DNA from 3 places in the Lysinibacillus sp. NPDC097868 genome. Region 1 is predicted to be linked to each of the others. Evidence: predicted binding sites of a transcription regulator. Region 1 holds the regulator's gene; each other region holds the start of a gene.

Region 1 (4,859 bases):
AGCCGGATTGTGGCGAAGTTGTTTTGTCCAAAGCGTATAAGCCATTGGCGCTGCCCCCATCGGTAAGCCTGGGTGACCTGAATTTGCTTTTTCAATTGCATCAATTGACAATGTTCGGATAGCATTAATCGCTAGTTGATCCGCATGTTGAGTCATTATGTTGTGACATCCTTTCTCGTCCTATATATTGTTCTACTACAGTTTAGTCAACATTGTCCTAGAAAACAATGCTTTTGTTATACTATTTGAGATTTATGTCATACTTTATCATCATTTTGTAACTTGCATTTAAAATGTAAGAACTGAATGACGAATATTATCCAGCTATAACAATAGAAAATCCAAACGTTCTAGTACTGGATTAAATGTGACATATTAATTTAAAAATTTATTTTTTATCGCTTGTTTTACCTTCTCAGGTGTAACGTCATTGCCTTCTTCATCGACAACTTTAACATTTTCAATCGTATCGCGCATTGACGCTCTAAATGTATCTAAATATTCTTTGCGAAGAGAAGTACGCTCTTTCGCTTCTTCCTCTGTTAAATTGCCCGCTTTCGCTTTTGCTGCTAATTCATTAATTCGATTAATTTTTTCTTTTGATAACATTGTTACACACCTTTCAATACCTTTATCACTTCAGTATGCAAAGTATAGCATGGTTTCCCTTAAAATGCAGTTATACCAACCCTTAAAAACACTTCTTAGCCATAATTTACATGACTTCCAGATGTTAGTCGTGTATAACTATTTATACAAGGAAAAAATTTATACTTATTGGAGGAAATAAGGTGAACATCACAACACAGCGATTACATATTCGAAAATTTGAAGCACAGGATTTGCAAGCTGTTTATACTTATATGTCAGACAAATCAGTGATGCACTATATGCCAGAAGGTGTTTTAACTGTAGAACAGGTACAAAAATTTATAACAGATAATAGCGGGGAGCAAGCACAACATTTTGCTATTGTTTTACATGATCAGCCACAGGTCATCGGTCATCTCGTTTTCCATCCCTACTTTGGTGAACATACCTATGAAATTGGATGGGTGTTGAATCCTGCATATTATCGTCATGGCTATGCTTCAGAAGCAGCGCACGCCCTATTAGATTATGGGTTTACCAAAATGAAGCTTCATAGAATTATCGCTACATGCCAGCCCGAAAATATTGCTTCCTACCGAGTGATGGAAAAAATCGGTATGCGACGTGAAGGTTTTTTCAAAAAGTGTATACCGCATGGTGACGATTGGTGGGATGAATACTATTACGCAATTCTGCAGGAAGAATGGGTAGCTTCAATATGAAATTTATCTTGCCCTACAACCTACTTGGACAGTTTGTTTTACAAACAGGAATGTTTTTAAGCATAAAAAAAAGATTAGCAGGGCAAAATTAATTGCCCGCTAACCTTTCTTGATGTTCTTGATACCGCCTATGTACGGTTGCCTTACTGACATCGAAGCCAAGACCTCTTAGTGTTGCAGCAATTTCCTCATAGGTAAAGCCCCGATTTCGTAGCTTTACAATTTCTTCTATAGGTACTTCCTTACGCTCCTGACCATTTGGATTACCACGATTGGAAAGGTTATTTTCAGGACGATAGCCATTTTCTACTGCACGGCGCATGCCACGACGAATTTTCGCATTATGGATTTTACGTTGATATTCCTCAACAATAGCTAAAATTTCGAGCAACATCGTATCCATCTCATTCAATTGCACAGGCCCTGCATCACGCATGGAAAAAACATCTGTTTCAGTTTTTTGCAACAAATGAAGTACAGCCATTCGTGCATTACCACGTCCTAAACGTGTTTCATCTTGCACAAATAATGCTTGTATCTCGTTTTCTTTAATATAATCGAGCATTTCAAGTAATCCTTCGCGCTCAACATCATACCCACTATGCTTATCCAGAAAAACATTTTTCACATCATAGTTTTGTTGCTTAGCATAACGAAGTAATTCTTCTTGTTGACGCTCCAATGAAGAACTTTGTGTCTCTTTTTCGGTGCTCACACGGCAGTAAATTACAGCCGTTCGTTGTTTATTCATCATCTTTCACTTCTCGCAATTTCAATTGAATTGGTGGGTATCTTATTGTCACCCACTACTGGTATAACGAGTGATTTTCCAGCAACTATTTTCACGCTATGTAATTCGTTCTCGGCTTTCACAAGTTTTATCCAGTCGTCCGTACCCATTTTACCACGGTATTGCTCAGCTAACGACCATAAGCTATCGCCATGTTCAATATTAATTTCAGTGTAAGTAATGTCTCCAGGATCAGTTATAACAAGATAACCTGCAAATAGTAAAAATGCGCCTAACAAAATTGAAATATGTGTATTTTTTTTAAACCAATTCATTCATCATATCCCCTTTTTAGAATGTTTGTTCGGAATGTATGTTCTTATAATAAAGCGAACAGACGTTTTTGTCAAACACTTTTCGAACCTATGTTTGCATAAGTGTTCGCATTCTGCTATACTATCTAGTAAGAAGATAGTAAGAAGAATGATATAAAAAAAGAGGTGAGCAATCATGAAAAAAGTTTCGAAAAGACAAGAGGATATACTAGCGTTTATCAAAGAAGAAGTACGTGCAAAAGGCTATCCGCCATCTGTACGTGAGATTGGGGAGGCAGTTGGACTTGCTTCCAGCTCAACGGTTCATGGCCATTTAGCTCGTTTAGAGCAAAAGGGCTTTATTCGACGAGATCCTACTAAGCCACGTGCGATTGAAATTTTAGAGCCAGAAGATTCAATTCAAAAGCAAAGCGTCATCCATGTACCACTTGTTGGTAAGGTAACAGCTGGATCACCTATAACAGCCATCGAAAATATCGACGAATATTTCCCATTACCTGATATTTACGGTACAAGTGAAGATCAGCTATTTATGTTAGAAATCATGGGTGAATCGATGATTGAGGCGGGCATTTTTGACGGAGATTTAGTCATCGTCAAGCAAAGAGCAACAGCTGATAACGGTGATATTGTTGTTGCAATGACAGAAGAAGATGAAGCAACAGTTAAACGCTTCTTCAAGGAAAAAAATCATTTCCGCCTACAGCCAGAAAACGCTACAATGGAACCGATTATTGTAGATCAAGTTTCAATTTTAGGACAAGTAGTCGGCTTATATCGCCGTGTACATTAATGCATTCTCATACTTAGCAAACAAAAAAGAGAAGCACTCATACTTCTCTTTTATATTTTAAGCTCTCCTCAGTGAAGGCTGCAAAGAGCTTCTCTGCAGCTAAATCTCCTACAACGGCTTGTTCTTCTGGATGCCACTGCACTGCTAAACAAAACGGGTAGTCTTCATGTACGAACGCTTCAACTAGGCCATCACTCGATTTCGCTGCAACGATTAGCTTCTCTGCTAATACATTTACAGCTTGATGGTGAAATGAATTCACAGCAATTTTTTCTTCCTCGATAATTGATTTTAACAACGTATCAGGTGTTAATTGCACATAATGTGTAGCTACACCACGAGCTGCTTGTTGCGTATGTTTCAACAGCCTACTACTATGATATTCGCTATCAACATCTTGGTATAAAGTTCCGCCTAGCGCAACATTGAGTATTTGCATGCCACGGCAAATCCCGAAAATCGGCATTTTCCTTGTAAAAGCCGCATTAATTAAGGCAAGCTCCACCTTATCTCGTTCTGGATGTATTTGTCCTAGCTTTGGTAGTGGCTCAGCTCCAAATTCAAATGGATGAACATCATGACCACCAGATAATAATAACCCGTCCGTCAGCGATAAAATTTGTGCTACATCTTCCTCTACCCCTAGCGGAATAATAAGTGGAATGCCACCAGCCTTAATGACACTTCTACTATAGGCTACATTCAATCTTGACGATAAATCGTCCTCCGCAAATGCTGTAATACCAATAATCGGTTTCATCCATATACCCCCTTACCATAATCCTACATACCAATCAATGATGACATCCCCATAGTAATACACGATAATTGCAGCTAAAGCAATGGATGGTCCAAAAGGAATCGGCGTTTTTCGACCTTGTTGCCGTACTTTGAGCACGATTATCCCGACAATCATACCAATTACCGCCGCTACAAATAATGTCAATAATGTATTTATTGTACCAAGTACAAGTCCAAGTAAAAAGAATAATTTAATATCGCCACCACCCATACCACCACGTGATACAACAGCAATACAATATAATATGCCAAAGCCAACGACCGCACCTACGATACTATCCCACCACGGTGTTAAGGGTGATAACACCCGTCCAATAGCTAATAATGGTAAAAAAAACAAAAGCACTTTATCAGGAATAAGCATATATGCGAAGTCCGATACAACGAGGATTACTAATAATGATATCAATAGTATCGCTACGATAAACTCTTTACTAAAGCCTAATTGCCAATATGAAAAGGCGAATAATACCCCTGTTAGCAACTCCATTAGCGGATAAATCCACGAAATTTTTTGCCCACAGCTACGACATTTACCTGCTAAAAAAACATAGGACAAAACTGGCACTAAATCAATTGCCGTTAATTGTCTCTGACAGCTCGTACAATGAGATGGCGGCTTAACAATTGACTCCTTTATCGGCACACGTAAGCCTACAACATTAAAAAACGATCCAAAAACTAGTCCAAATACAAATACTAGTATTGTATAAGCCATTTCCATTTTTATTGCCTCCTAAACTAACATAGCGCCCATACTTTGGAGTATGCGCGCCTTAACATCATTGTTCTCCTTCGTAATAGAAGGTTGTTACCTGAATGGTAGCCTTAATGGATGAATCTGCATCCTCCTCAAATAAAACTTCTTCCCCAGTTAACGTAATATC
Region 2 (4,859 bases), 2.0 Mb from region 1:
AATACGTATTGAAGTATCGGGTCCTACATTTATTGGTATTCGCGACCAACAGCAACAAGAATTACTAGCAGATACGCGTGTTTATAACGCAGGTGAAGTTGTTGAGTTTGATGCAACAGCGCAAAACTATGCTCGTATTCGTTTAGGCAATTCAACTCAAGCTAAGGTTTATATTAATGACGAACTTATAACGTACGCTCAGCAAATCGTAACGCAAAATATTGTCGTCAATTTCAATAAAGAACAGTAGTCATCCTAATGATGACTACTTTCTTTCATCATGAAAGGTGTTAGAAAAATGAACATTCCAAATAAAATTACCATTTCACGTATCTTGCTTATTCCGTTCTTTGTAATTGTTATGATGTTTGATTTCGGCTGGGGAACAATGAACTTATTTAGTGCAGAAATGCCAGTCCATCATTTTGTAGGAGCTATTATTTTTATCATTGCATCGACGACGGATTGGGTAGATGGTTACTATGCGAGAAAGTATAATCTTGTAACGACGTTTGGTAAATTTTTAGATCCTTTAGCGGATAAATTACTTGTCTCTGCAGCATTTATTTTAATGGTAGAGCTTGGTATGGCACCGGCTTGGGTGATTATTGTTATTATTAGCCGTGAATTTGCGGTAACAGGTTTACGTTTAATTCTTGCAGGTGGTGGAGAAGTCGTAGCGGCGAATCAGCTTGGTAAGATTAAAACATGGGCACAAATTGTAGCTATTGCAGCTGCTCTTTTACACAATACAATTTTTGTGATTTTCGGTATCCCATTTGATACAATAATGCTATATATTGCATTGTTCTTTACACTTTGGTCTGGATGGGATTATTTCTATCTAAATCGACGTGTATTACTTGAGTCTAAATAAGAAAGGTCTTGTGAATCATGAATGCTGAAATCCTTGCAGTTGGCTCAGAGTTATTACTTGGACAGATTTCAAACACAAATGCAAAGTTTATTTCTAATCAGCTTTCTGAGTTAGGAATTAATGTGTTTTATCATACCGTTGTTGGCGATAATTCAAAACGGTTAGAGGAAGCAATAAGCATAGCAGAATCGCGCGCTGATCTTATCATTTTTTCAGGTGGTTTAGGCCCTACAAAGGATGATTTGACGAAGGAGACAATTGCTCGTCATCTTGGTCTAGATCTTGTAATCGATCAAGTTGCATTGTCATACATTGAGCAATTTTTTGCTAAACGAGGCATTGCTATGACGGAAAATAATCGCAAGCAGGCGCTTGTATTAGCAGGTAGTGAGGTGCTAGCTAATCATCATGGTATGGCACCAGGGATGATTTTGACAAAGGATAAGCGTACCTACATTTTACTTCCTGGACCTCCAAAGGAACTGGAGCCGATGTTCCAATTTGAAGCGAAGCCAAAGCTTGGTACAATGCTAAATGACGGCGGAGTCATCGTGTCTCATGTAATGCGCTTTTATGGCATTGGAGAAGCTGAGTTAGAAGTGCGTGTACAAGATATTTTAGATACACAAACAAATCCGACAGTTGCCCCACTAGCTTCTGATGGAGAAGTAACTTTACGTGTAACAGCAAAGGCGCACTCAGAGCAAGAAGCCCAACAGCTTATTGCTGATAAAGTAGCGGAGATTCGCGCTATTGTTGGAGACTTCCAATATGGTATAAATGATGATTCACTTGCCTCGAAAACGGTAGAGATGTTGCAAGATAATAAATTAACGATTTCTGCTGCAGAAAGCTTAACAGCAGGTTTATTTCAATCAGAGCTAGCTGAGATTCCAGGCGTAGGCAATGTTCTTATAGGAGGCGTAGTGACCTATACAGAAGATGCCAAGGTAAAGCAGCTAGGTATCGATCAACAATTACTAGATACTTATGGTATTGTGAGCAGTGAATGTGCTGCAGCAATGGCTAGCGCAGTGCGTGATAAATTTGGCACGGATATTGGTATTGGATTAACAGGAGCAGCTGGCCCTACTGCACATGACCATCAGCCAGTTGGAACGGTATGGATTGGGATTGCTATAGGTGACGAAGAGCCAATAACATATTTACTGCATTTATCAGGTATGCGCAATACAAATCGTTTACGTGCGGTTAAATTTACATTTCATTATTTAATGCAACAATTAGAAGAACGAGGATATATGAAACGATTTTAATTTGCTAGTAGGTTCAGTAGGGTTTAGCCCTAGCTGAAGCAATGCATAGGCTCGAAAAAATTAGGGTGCAATTACGACTGGAGCGTAATTGCTTATAGTTGAAAATGGGAATTTGGGTAGGAAAAACTTATCCAAATTTTTATTTTGGATTAAAATCGAATAAATGTTCGCTTTTTTCTTGCGTGTTCTCAAAAAAACAAGTATAGTAGAGATAGACAATAACAGTGAACAGTTTTGAAGGAGGAAAAATAATGAGTGATCGTAAAGCAGCCTTAGAACAGGCGTTAAAACAAATTGAGAAGAATTTCGGTAAAGGCTCTATTATGAAGCTAGGCGAAAAAACAGATTTAGAAATTGCTACATCTTCTAGTGGTTCATTAGCACTTGATGCAGCATTAGGCATAGGTGGATACCCACGTGGACGTATTATTGAAGTATATGGTCCAGAATCATCAGGTAAAACAACAGTTGCACTACATGCCATTGCGGAAGTACAAGCAAAGGGTGGACAAGCAGCATTTATTGACGCTGAGCATGCGTTAGATCCGATTTATGCTCAAAAATTAGGCGTAAATATCGATGAACTTTTATTATCACAACCAGATACTGGTGAGCAAGCGCTTGAAATTGCAGAAGCGTTAGTGCGTAGTGGTGCTATTGATATTATCGTTATTGACTCTGTTGCAGCGCTAGTACCGAAGGCTGAAATTGAAGGCGATATGGGTGACTCTCACGTTGGTTTACAAGCTCGTTTAATGTCTCAAGCATTACGTAAGCTTTCAGGCGCTATCAATAAATCAAAAACTATCGCTATTTTCATTAACCAAATTCGTGAAAAAATTGGTGTTATGTTCGGTAATCCAGAAACGACACCTGGTGGTCGTGCGCTTAAATTTTACAGCTCAGTACGTTTAGAAGTACGTCGTGCAGAAGCAATCAAACAAGGTAATGATATTATGGGTAACCGTACGAAAATTAAAATTGTAAAAAACAAAGTGGCACCACCATTCCGTACAGCTGAGGTTGATATTATGTACGGTGAAGGGATCTCAAAAGAGGGCGAAACAGTCGATTTAGGTGTAGAATTAGACATCGTTCAAAAAAGTGGATCTTGGTACGCTTATGGCGATGAGCGTCTAGGCCAAGGACGTGAAAACGCAAAACAATATTTAAAAGAAAATCCTGCTGTTTTAGAAGAAATTGCAAATAAAATTCGTTCTTCTTACGGAATTGCCGCAACACAGTATACAATTGCTGCACATGATGACGAGGAAATGGATGAAGAGCTAATGCTTCTTCTTGAAGATGAAAAAAAATAAATATCGTTCTCACTTCTAAAGGAATGAGAATGCTTAGGATGCGACAAAATGCATCAAGAAGTTCACTCTATTTGCATTTTAATAAGTTGGTTAGAGCACATGTCGGTGACTTTTGCTGTAACGCATAGTACGTAAGACGAACAATCCACGCTAGCGAGGGTTGGGGCTTACAGAAATGCTGTGCAGAAAGCGTGCGCTTACAGAGGAAATCAATCAACATAGCAATTCGCTTCAATCTAAATCGTTCTTACTCATAAGAAGTAAGAACGATTTTTTGTTTTTATTGTTAGTTTAATAGAATGAAGTGGTACTGGAATGGATAGATAGCTAACGTAAATTAGAGAGATACTTATGCGTGAAATAGGGTGTAAAATTTTTGATTGGCCAGCTGACAAATAGACGATATGTTCATTTGTCAAAGAAAGTTAAAATAATTGTATTAAGATGACGGTAATTGTGGTAATAATTGTATTGTAACCTTCGTCCTGATAAAAAGAATATTCATCGAAGAAGGCATTTTATCTAGCTCAAAAGTAATAGTTAATATATCCATCTAATGGATATGACTTACTTTTTTTGCTACGGATAGGCGAACAGATGCCCGTCTATCCTTGACAGAGCCTGAGCCTAGCTATACAATTAAATATGTATAATTTCTGAATTATGACTTTAAAATAGGCAGTACAATTTTTGTATGCGCCGACTGAAACTGTATTACCCAAATAGCAAGAGGAGGTGTTCATATGGATGGAATTACTATCATCTCCGCTTTGCTTGGACTCATCGTTGGTGCCGCTGTTAGCTATATCTACATGAAAAAAGTGAATGACTCAAAAATCACTGGTGCTAAACATGTCGCTGAAACAATCGTTGAAGAAGGAAAACGAGAGGCGGAGGCATTAAAGAAAGAAGCACTACTTGAAGCCAAAGATGAAACTCACAAATTTCGCACTGAAGCAGAAAATGACATTCGTGATCGTCGTTTAGAACTTCAAAAACAAGAGAACCGTTTATTGCAAAGAGAAGAGAATCTTGATCGCAAGGATGATGCTCTGAATAAGAGAGAAGCCGGCTTAGAGCGTAAGGAACAAGCTCTAGCTGAAAGACAACAGCATATTGAACAGATGGAAAGCAAAGTGGACGAGCTTGTTGCAGCGCAAAAAACAGAACTAGAGCGTATTTCTGCATTAACAAGAGATGAAGCTAAGACTATTATCTTAAGTGAAGTAGAGAAAGAGCTAGCGACTGATATTGCTGTAATGACGAAAGAATCTGAAATGCGTGTGAAAGAGGAATCTGATAAAAAGGCACGTGAAATTTTATCATTGGCACTGCAACGCTTTGCTGCAGACCACGTTGCAGAAACAACAGTCTCTGTTGTGAACT
Region 3 (4,859 bases), 1.8 Mb from region 1:
TAAAAACAATCGTTTTACATTTTTCTAGAAATGTAGGTGGCGTTATGAAACGTATTCATTACAGTTGGTTTATTTTATTGATAACATTTTTTTCAATTATTGTAGCAGGCATTACCCTATCTTCATCAGGTGTTTTTATTGGTCCGTTTGAACATGAATTTGGGTGGGATCGTTCGGTAATAGCAATGGCTTTTGCCATTAGTCTTTTTTTATATGGGATTTCCGGTCCGTTTATGGCGGCATTACTCGAAGTTCTGGGCTTAAAGAAAATGATGCTAGCTGCTATGGCGATATTAATTATAGGCATATCGCTCACATTGTTAATGCAACAAGCATGGCAATTGATTATTATATGGGGGTTTATAATTGGTCTAGGGGCTAGCCTCTTTTTAACTGTTTTAAGTCCTTTTGTAGCGAATCATTGGTTCGAGAAAAGAAGAGGGCTCGCTTTAGGGATATTAACTGCCAGCACTGCAACAGGACAATTAGTTCTTCTCCCGATATTAGCAATGATTATCGAAAATTCTTCATGGCGATGGGCAATTGCATTAATAATGGTGTTAAGCTCCATTATGTTTATCATTATTTTATTGTTTATGAAAAATAAACCGATGGACGTTGGGCTTCTTGCATATGGACTTGAAGAAGAAAAAGCAGAAAGTGTTGTAGAAAATAAGAAAAACCCAATTATTATTGCTTTTAATGGTTTATTCGCTGCAATAAAAGTGAAAGAATTTTGGCTTTTAGCAGGTAGTTTTTTTATTTGCGGGTTATCAACAAGCGGGTTAATTGGTACGCATTTTGTATCGTATTGTATTAGTTTCGGTGTACCTTTAGTAACGGCTGCTTCGTTTCTATCGTTCATGGGAATATTCAATTTAGTCGGAACAACATTATCAGGCTGGTTATCTGATCGCTTCGATAATCGTTGGTTACTATTTTGGTATTATCTTTTAAGAGGTGCTTCTCTCGTTTTACTGCCATATGCATTAATGCAAGGTTCTCTTACATTGCTCATTATTTTTACTGCGTTCTATGGATTAGATTGGATTGCAACTGTACCGCCAACTGTTAGTATTTCAAGACAAATTTTTGGCACGCAAAAAAGTGGTATTATTTATGGTTGGATTTTTGCATCCCATCAGGCAGGTGCTGCAGTAGCAGCATACGGTGGAGGTCTAATTTATAAATTTTTTAACTCGTACACATGGGCGTTTTTCTTAGCTGGTGTATTATGTGTTTTAGCTAGCTTGTTTGTCATCATCGTGAAAAAGCAATCTCCGAATAAACTAGCACATTAAAATGAATTCTATAGTAATGAACAGAACGGATTGAACATAATAGTATAAACGACATGAAAAGTACAAATAGTATGCTAGGAAGTATTCTAGCGTGCTATTTTTTTGTTGTAAAATCTTTTAAGCATGCATAAATAAGAGAAATGTTTGACTTTTTCCAAACAAAAGTTTATGATGTAAACAAATATAATAAAAGGTGATGCTATGAATGAAAGAGAACAAGCGGTACTGGCTTTAATTCGTAAAAATCCGTTTATGTCTCAGCAAGAGATGGCAGATAAAATGAATCTGTCCCGTCCAGTACTTGCAAACCTAGTGTCGAGCTTAACGAAGCAAGGGAAAATTGTTGGCCGTGCTTATATTTTACCTGAGGAAAATGAAATTATTTGTATCGGCGGAGCTAATCTTGATCGGAAATTTCATGTAAGAGGGACCGTGCAATTAGGGACTTCTAATCCTGCAAGCTCCTCATTCAGTGTAGGTGGGGTTGGTCGAAATATTGCGGAAAATTTAGGTCGACTTAATCATGAGGTGACGTTACTCACGACAGCTGGAAAGGATGCGGATTGGCAAGTAATCCAAGAAGCATCAGAATCCTTTATGAATTTACGCTATGTCGAGCAGTTACCAGATGCTTCAACTGGTTCCTATACTGCGATTATGGACGAGCAAGGTGAGCTTGCATTAGCTGTTGCAAACATGGAAGTTTATGATTTATTATTGCCAAGTTTATTAAAGAAATATGAGCCAATGCTAATGAATGCAGGCTGCTTTATTATGGATTTAAATTGCCCGAAAGAAACGGTAGCTTACATCCAACAAGTAGCGATTGCGCGAGCTATTCCGTTTGTCATTGTACCGGTGTCCTCGCCAAAAATGAATCGATTACCAGATACATTGCAAGGGGTTACATGGTTTATTTGTAACACAGATGAAGCAGAAACAATCGTTGGTCATAAAATTGAAAACGATGCAAACTATGAAAAAGCTATTCAAAAGCTTCTTCAATTAGGGGCCGAGCATGTCATTATTACTGCAGGTAGCAAAGGTGTCTATGCTGCATCTGCAACTAGTACACCAAGTCATTTTGCTGCTAAGGCAATAACTAAAATTGAAGATGTAACTGGCGCGGGTGATGCTTTTGTAAGTGCTGTCATCCATAGTTGGCTAAGGGGACAATCCTTTGAGGATTGCATTAATGCAGGCTTAACGAATGCCAAAAATACACTTGCATCACCGTACACAGTAAGACCTGAATTATCAGAAGAATTGTTAAAAAGTGAAATGGAGGAATAACACATGAAAGAATTCATCGTATTATCAGAAGAAGTAAAAGCTGGACAAGCAAAAGGACTACCAATTGTTGCATTAGAGTCAACAATCATTTCACATGGTATGCCATATCCTCAAAACGTACAAACAGCTCGTGAAGTAGAGCAAATTATTCGTGACAACGGTGCGGTACCTGCAACGATTGCGCTAATTGACGGTAAAATTAAAATCGGTTTATCTGATGAAGAACTTGAAATGTTTGGGAATGCACAAGGTGTTGCTAAAACTTCTCGCCGTGACCTAGGCTATTTATTAGCTACGAAAAAATTAGGCGCGACAACAGTTGCTGCAACAATGATTTGTGCTGAGCTTGCTGGCATTGAAATTTTCGTTACAGGTGGTATCGGTGGTGTGCACCGCGGTGCTGAAACAACAATGGATATTTCAGCTGACTTAGAAGAATTAGCGCAAACAAATGTAGCTGTAATTTGTGCAGGTGCTAAATCTATTTTAGATATCGGTTTAACACTAGAATATCTTGAAACAAAAGGTGTACCAGTTGTAGGATATGGCACTCCAGAGCTTCCTGCATTCTATACACGCCAAAGTGGATTTGATGTAAACTTTAAGCTTGATACACCAGAAGAAGTAGCAGCAATGTTACGTGCTAAATGGGATTTAGGCTTACAAGGTGGCGCAGTTATTGCAAATCCTATTCCAGAAGCAGAAGCACTTGAGCACGAATTCATCACTAGCATTATCGAAAAAGCGTTACAAGAAGCTGAAGAAAATGGTATTCAAGGTAAAAATGTAACACCATTCTTACTTGGCAAAGTAAAAGAATTAACTGAAGGTAAGAGCCTTGATGCAAACATCGCATTAGTAAAAAACAATGCAGTAGTTGGTGCGAAAATTGCTGTTGCCTACAACAAAGCAAACTAACTAGTAAAATAAAGACTCTTTGCGAAGCTGACCTGCCTTGTAAAGGGTCTTTTTGTCTATAATAATGTATTTTTCACCCATTAATACGAAGTGTTCACGATATTATCTAAACTATATGACACAGTCCCTTTACAATCGACCTCTATTTTTTATACAATTAAGTTTATATCTAATCTGAAAAATTTGACGAGCAAGGTGGACATGTTATGGCGAAAGAGCAAATTTTGACTCCTGAAGACGTTTTTGATTTAGTCAAATCTTATATGAATGAGGAAAATGTCGCATTCGTGAAAAAAGCATATGAATTGGCAAGAGATGCGCATATTGAGCAATTCCGTAGCTCTGGTGAACCGTATATTATTCACCCAGTGCAAGTTGCCGGTATTTTAGCTGAATTACAAATGGATCCAGAAACTGTGGCAGCAGGCTTTTTACACGATGTTGTTGAAGATACGGAATTTACACGAGAAGATTTAGTCCGTGAATTTGGCGAGGAAGTTGCGGTACTTGTTGACGGAGTAACGAAGCTTGGGAAAATAAAATATTTATCGAAAGAAGCACAACAGGCGGAAAATCACCGCAAAATGTTTGTAGCAATGGCTCAAGATATTCGCGTCATCTTGATTAAGCTTGCTGACCGTCTGCACAATATGCGCACGTTAAAGCATTTACCTGCTGAAAAACAACGTCGTATTTCAAAAGAAACGCTTGAAATTTTTGCACCACTTGCACATCGTCTAGGGATTTCGACAGTAAAATGGGAGCTGGAGGATACTGCACTTCGATATTTAAATCCACAGCAATATTACCGTATTGTCAGTCTGATGAAGAAGAAACGAGATGAACGTGAGGCTTATTTAGACAATGTCATGGGGGAAATGAAATCTCAGCTTTCTGATGTCGAAATTGATGCGGATGTTTATGGTCGTCCAAAGCATATTTACAGCATATATCGTAAAATGGTGCTACAAAAAAAGCAATTTAATGAAATTTATGATTTATTAGCGATTCGTGTACTTGTTGATAGCATAAAAGATTGCTATGCAGTGTTAGGAATAGTCCATACTTTATGGAAACCGATGCCTGGGCGTTTTAAAGATTATATTGCAATGCCAAAGCAAAACTTATATCAATCATTGCATACGACCGTTATTGGGCCCTATGGCGACCCATTAGAAGTTCAAATTCGTACAAAAGAAATGCACAAAATTGCAGAGTACGGGATCGCTGCTCACTGGGCATATAAAGAAGGTAAAAAGATTGATATTGAAAAACAAAATGTCGATCAAAAATTAACGTGGTTTAGAGAAATATTAGAATTCCAAAATGAATCTTCAAACGCAGAAG

The links. Region 1 encodes LexA, which represses DNA repair genes until DNA is damaged. Its sites were predicted from a motif close to CGAACATATGTTCG; they were not measured.
Region 2: recA (recombinase RecA) is a predicted target of LexA. The motif match lies at 2,311-2,324, and genes of this name have one in related genera.
Region 3: ACIQXJ_RS03195 (carbohydrate kinase) is a predicted target of LexA. The motif match lies at 1,457-1,470, and genes of this name have one in related genera.

The regions. Positions count from the first base shown of each region.
Region 1 is NZ_JBIWBS010000001.1:2,488,109-2,492,967, forward strand. Features, by position in the region: gene tkt (transketolase) at 1-156, opposite strand, end outside; gene ACIQXJ_RS12375 (DUF896 domain-containing protein) at 376-609, opposite strand; gene ACIQXJ_RS12380 (GNAT family N-acetyltransferase) at 792-1,313, shown strand; gene ACIQXJ_RS12385 (YneB family resolvase-like protein) at 1,402-2,067, opposite strand; gene yneA (cell division suppressor protein YneA) at 2,064-2,378, opposite strand; gene lexA (transcriptional repressor LexA) at 2,554-3,171, shown strand; gene ACIQXJ_RS12400 (gamma-glutamyl-gamma-aminobutyrate hydrolase family protein) at 3,209-3,931, opposite strand; gene ACIQXJ_RS12405 (prepilin peptidase) at 3,944-4,696, opposite strand; gene ACIQXJ_RS12410 (potassium transporter) at 4,755-4,859, opposite strand, start outside.
Region 2 is NZ_JBIWBS010000001.1:474,240-479,098, forward strand. Features, by position in the region: gene ACIQXJ_RS02205 (helix-turn-helix domain-containing protein) at 1-250, shown strand, start outside; gene pgsA (CDP-diacylglycerol--glycerol-3-phosphate 3-phosphatidyltransferase) at 299-877, shown strand; gene ACIQXJ_RS02215 (competence/damage-inducible protein A) at 895-2,154, shown strand; gene recA (recombinase RecA) at 2,406-3,473, shown strand; gene rny (ribonuclease Y) at 4,217-4,859, shown strand, end outside.
Region 3 is NZ_JBIWBS010000001.1:687,035-691,893, forward strand. Features, by position in the region: gene ACIQXJ_RS03190 (MFS transporter) at 45-1,301, shown strand; gene ACIQXJ_RS03195 (carbohydrate kinase) at 1,503-2,594, shown strand; gene ACIQXJ_RS03200 (pseudouridine-5'-phosphate glycosidase) at 2,598-3,512, shown strand; gene ACIQXJ_RS03205 (RelA/SpoT family protein) at 3,719-4,859, shown strand, end outside.